One region of the Shewanella sp. SG41-3 genome, then DNA from elsewhere that is predicted to be linked to it. Evidence: predicted binding sites of a transcription regulator. Region 1 holds the regulator's gene; the other holds the start of a gene.
The links. Region 1 encodes MetJ, which represses methionine synthesis genes. Its sites were predicted from a motif close to TAGACGTCTAGACGTCTA; they were not measured.

Region 1 (2,213 bases):
AATGTCGCAGCCCGGGTTTTCTCTTTATCGACACGGCCAATTAATCGACCAGAGACAAGGTAGCCTGCAATGACTGAGGGGAGTAATAGCAGTGATAGCCATAAATGTTTTACTTCAACTAAGCCGACAACGGCTAAAATAGCCAATGCGATTAATGAGCTAAAGACAAAAAAGGCTGATAGCGCCGCCCTAAATTGACTGGCATCTTGACCGGCAAGTAAAATGGCCATTGGTGGGCCGCCGATCGCAGCGATATTGCCAAATATGCCCGAAAATACCCCAGCGATAAATAAACTGATGCGATTGATTGGTGCGGTAAAGCGAAAGACGCTTAGGATAACGGCAATAAACACGATTGCTGCAATCACCAAGCCTAGTATGGCTTGTGGTGCAAACAGTAATAACCCTGCACCTAAAAATCCTCCTGGAACACGTCCCAGTAAGGCATATTGTAATCCATTAAACTGCAGGTGGCCGCGCTCTCTAAACAAGGTCATTGCAGAGATTGCAAAACCCATGGCAATAATAGGAACAGGAACTAATTGAGGATTAACAATATACAGTAGTGGGCTTGCTACAACGGCTAACCCAAAGCCAATTAAGCTTTGGGTTAGCGCGCCAAAAAATACAATAATTGATGCCAGTATCAAAGTGGTTGGATCGATAAATGACATCATAATTTCTCTTTAAAATATTACTGCTTATAGCAATCCACATTGAAATTGGATCTATTTTAGGCGTACAGCAACTTTGCCTTTAAAAGACTGCCTCGAATACCACGCTAATCATTTTCGCTAAAAGAGCAAACTTCAATAAGGATTGGTATCAATGGGCAGTTTTAAAGTCGGTGAGGGATTCATTAACCTGTAGGTTATTCGAGCTCTTCCCATTCGATACCCATATCATCCATTAACTTTTTCGCTTCACTTGGAATGCTATCAGGCTGATCTTTTGATAAATCACCGTCATAAGGTAATGGTTGACCTGTGTACGCGTGCAAAAATGCTTCGCATAGCAGTTCACTGTTAGTTGCATGGCGCAGATTATTTATCTGGCGACGCGTCCGCTCATCTGTCAGTACTTTTAATACTTTTAAAGGGATAGAAACCGTAATTTTTTTTACTTGTTCATTTTTTTTGCCGTGTTCGGCATATGGGCTGATATATTCGCCATTCCATTCAGTCATTAACTTACCCTTAACGATAAATACGCTGCAGATTTTAAACCGTTACAATCTCTAGTCAAATTATTGCTACTATTTAATCCCGATGCAAATAGATTTCTCGATGTTTAGACGTCTAAACGGCTATTTTGGTTGACTCGGGGAGAACTCTTCGGTAAATTTGGACGTCTAGACATCTATTGTGTGTTTGTGACTTTTTAGGAATCAATTATGACTCAGTATCAAAGTGCCACTTTGGCCGTTCGCCAGGGTATAGAAACAGACACACAACATGGTGCTATTGTGCCGCCGATTTATTTATCGACCAATTATTCATTTGATGGCCACACTAATCCTCGCGAGTTTGACTACAGCCGTTCAGGTAATCCGACGCGTTGTATATTAGGTGAGGCGATTGCAAAACTTGAGCAAGGTGTAACTGGTGTGGTGACATGTACCGGCATGGCGGCCATTACCTTAGTGACCAGTTTGTTGGGCCCAGATGATTTATTGGTTGTGCCGCACGATTGTTATGGTGGCAGTTACCGTTTATTTACTAACCTGGCCAAAAAAGGTCAATTTAAGTTATTGGTTGTTGATCAAACTGATGCGCAAGCGCTGGGCAACGCGATAGCGCAAAATCCCAAAATGGTCTGGTTAGAAACGCCATCAAATCCATTACTGCGGGTAGTCGATATTAATGCGATCAGTATCGCTTGCCATGAGGTTGGCGCGTTAGTGGCGGTTGATAACACTTTTTTGTCGCCAATATTACAACAACCTTTATTGTTGGGGGCCGATATCGTTATTCACTCAACCACCAAATACATTAATGGTCACAGTGATGTGGTCGGTGGCGCTGTGGTGGCTAAAGATGCTGAAGTGGGTGAATTATTACATTGGTGGTCAAACACCCTTGGATTAACCGGTTCTGCTTTTGATAGCTATTTAACCTTACGTGGCTTAAGAACGCTGGCAGTCCGCATTCGTGAGCATCAACGTAATGCGCAAAAAATTGTAGAATTACTCAATGCCAGTGATGTGGTTGCCA
Region 2 (2,213 bases), on a different contig from region 1:
AATTCCCAATACCTTGAAAGGCACTACTTTTTAAACTATCGTGTTGAAGATAATCATCTTAACGACATGATGTTAATACAATAAATAGTAAGCTAGTCATTTTAACACCATGATATTGAGACTATAACGACGATGACAGTAACGCCATAATACGACTCTGGTGGTTCTCAAGTCTTAGGCCAATGTAAGGTAAAACTCACTTTAGCGGCTTTAGTATCTTTTATTGGCGGCTGAAAACGATCAATATTATCAACATCGTCAGGCCAATACACATCGAGCACCATAATAGCAGCATAGGGGATCGCTAGGTTAGCGAATAATCCGCTACATTGGCCAGTATTGAGTACATATCCGACTAAACAGCGCATTACGCCACCATGAGTCACCACTAACGCATGGGGACAATCGTCACCATTAGGCTTTTTTTGGGCACTATCGGTCTGCGCAAAAGAGCTCCACAGAGCATCAACAACGGTCATTAAGCCAGCTTCCACTCGTGCGGCAAAATCGGTTACCGACTCTGCCTTGTCTGGTGTATTTTGTGCCAGCCAAGGGTTATCCCAATAAGCATCAAATTGTTGTGGGTTTTGCTGATAAATAGCATCAAATGATTGCCCATCCCAGACACCAAAATCAATTTCTTGTAGTGAAGATAAAGTGGTTAACGGTAACGATAGTTGCTGTGCTAAAGCTTGGCTAAATAACTGACAACGCAACAACGGCGAACTAAATACATGACTAATCGGATATTGCTGCTCGATAAAAGCTTGCTGCATTTGCGTCATACCAATATCGGTAAGCTTCACATCGGTGCGGCCGCGGAATATCCCTCCACCTTCACACTCACCATGGCGCATTAATATTATCTTGGCTCGCTTCATTGACATAAACCTCAGTTAGAGAGTCATAAACATTTATCAAACAGTGCCTTGCACTGCTAACACAGAGCAAATGCCCCCTCAATTTAATTAACTATTCTGATGTTAACTTACTTATCCAGCTATCGAGTAAATCAAATTAAATCAAATTGCGCCTCATTGAGCTTAAATCAGCCTTGCTCTAGCGGTAAAAATTCGCGTACTATGGACGTCTATACGTTTATATGTCCAAAATACTATCTTAACAGGTCAGCATATAAAAGGTCATCATTATGAGCAATAGCTCTGATCTATAGTAGCAACCAAAAATTGCCTGTAGTAGCTGTAATAAACAATGATGTTATCGCCCTACTCTGGTAAAAATAAGGGTATGCTTATCTCAATTAAGGTATCAAGCAACATAGTGATAAAAAGGTAACTGTTATGGCGAAATCGACTTCTTACAGTCAAACACTTGAACAACTTAATGCATTGTTAGCGCAGCGTATTGTGATTTTAGATGGCGCCATGGGCACCATGATCCAAGACTATAAGTTGGAAGAAGAAGATTATCGTGGCGAGCGTTTTAAAGATTGGCATTGCGATGTTAAAGGCAACAATGACTTATTAGTACTCAGCCAAGCGCAAATTATTAAAGATATTCATACCCAGTACCTGTTAAACGGTGCCGACATTATTGAAACCAACACCTTTAATGCCACCACCATCGCCATGGCCGATTACGATATGCAGTCTCTGGCCGCCGAAATTAACCTAGCCGGAGCCCAAATTGCCCGCCAAGCAGCCGACGAAGTGGCTGCGCAAACGGGTTTGCCACGTTATGTTGCTGGCGTATTAGGCCCAACTAACCGCACCTGCTCTATCAGTCCAGACGTTAACGACCCTGGGTTTCGTAATGTCAGTTTCGACCAATTAGTCGACGCTTATGTCGAATCCACCAGCGCCTTAATTGAAGGCGGCGCCGATATCATTATGGTTGAAACCATTTTTGATACCTTAAACGCCAAAGCCGCCCTGTTCGCGATTGAAAAAGTATTCGATCAACTCGGCGATCGCCTACCTGTTATGATCTCAGGCACCATTACCGACGCCTCAGGCCGAACCTTAACAGGGCAAACCACAGAAGCCTTTTATAACTCTTTACGCCATATCAAGCCGTTATCGATTGGCCTTAACTGCGCCCTTGGTCCTAAAGAGCTGCGCCCGTACGTTGAAGAATTATCGCGTATTGCCGAGTGTTATGTTTCCGCCCACCCAAATGCTGGCTTACCCAACGAATTTGGTGGCTACGATGAAACCCCAGAAGAAATGGCCGAAGTCATTAATCAATGGGCT

Region 2: metH (methionine synthase) is a predicted target of MetJ. The motif match lies at 1,084-1,101, and genes of this name have one in related genera.

Annotation. Positions count from the first base shown of each region.
Region 1 is NZ_JACJFJ010000003.1:300,995-303,207, reverse strand. Features, by position in the region: gene H5164_RS07375 (sulfite exporter TauE/SafE family protein) at 1-677, opposite strand, end outside; gene metJ (met regulon transcriptional regulator MetJ) at 872-1,186, opposite strand; gene metB (cystathionine gamma-synthase) at 1,394-2,213, shown strand, end outside.
Region 2 is NZ_JACJFJ010000002.1:322,078-324,290, forward strand. Features, by position in the region: cobalamin riboswitch at 1-46, opposite strand, end outside; gene H5164_RS04695 (histidine phosphatase family protein) at 168-881, opposite strand; gene metH (methionine synthase) at 1,302-2,213, shown strand, end outside.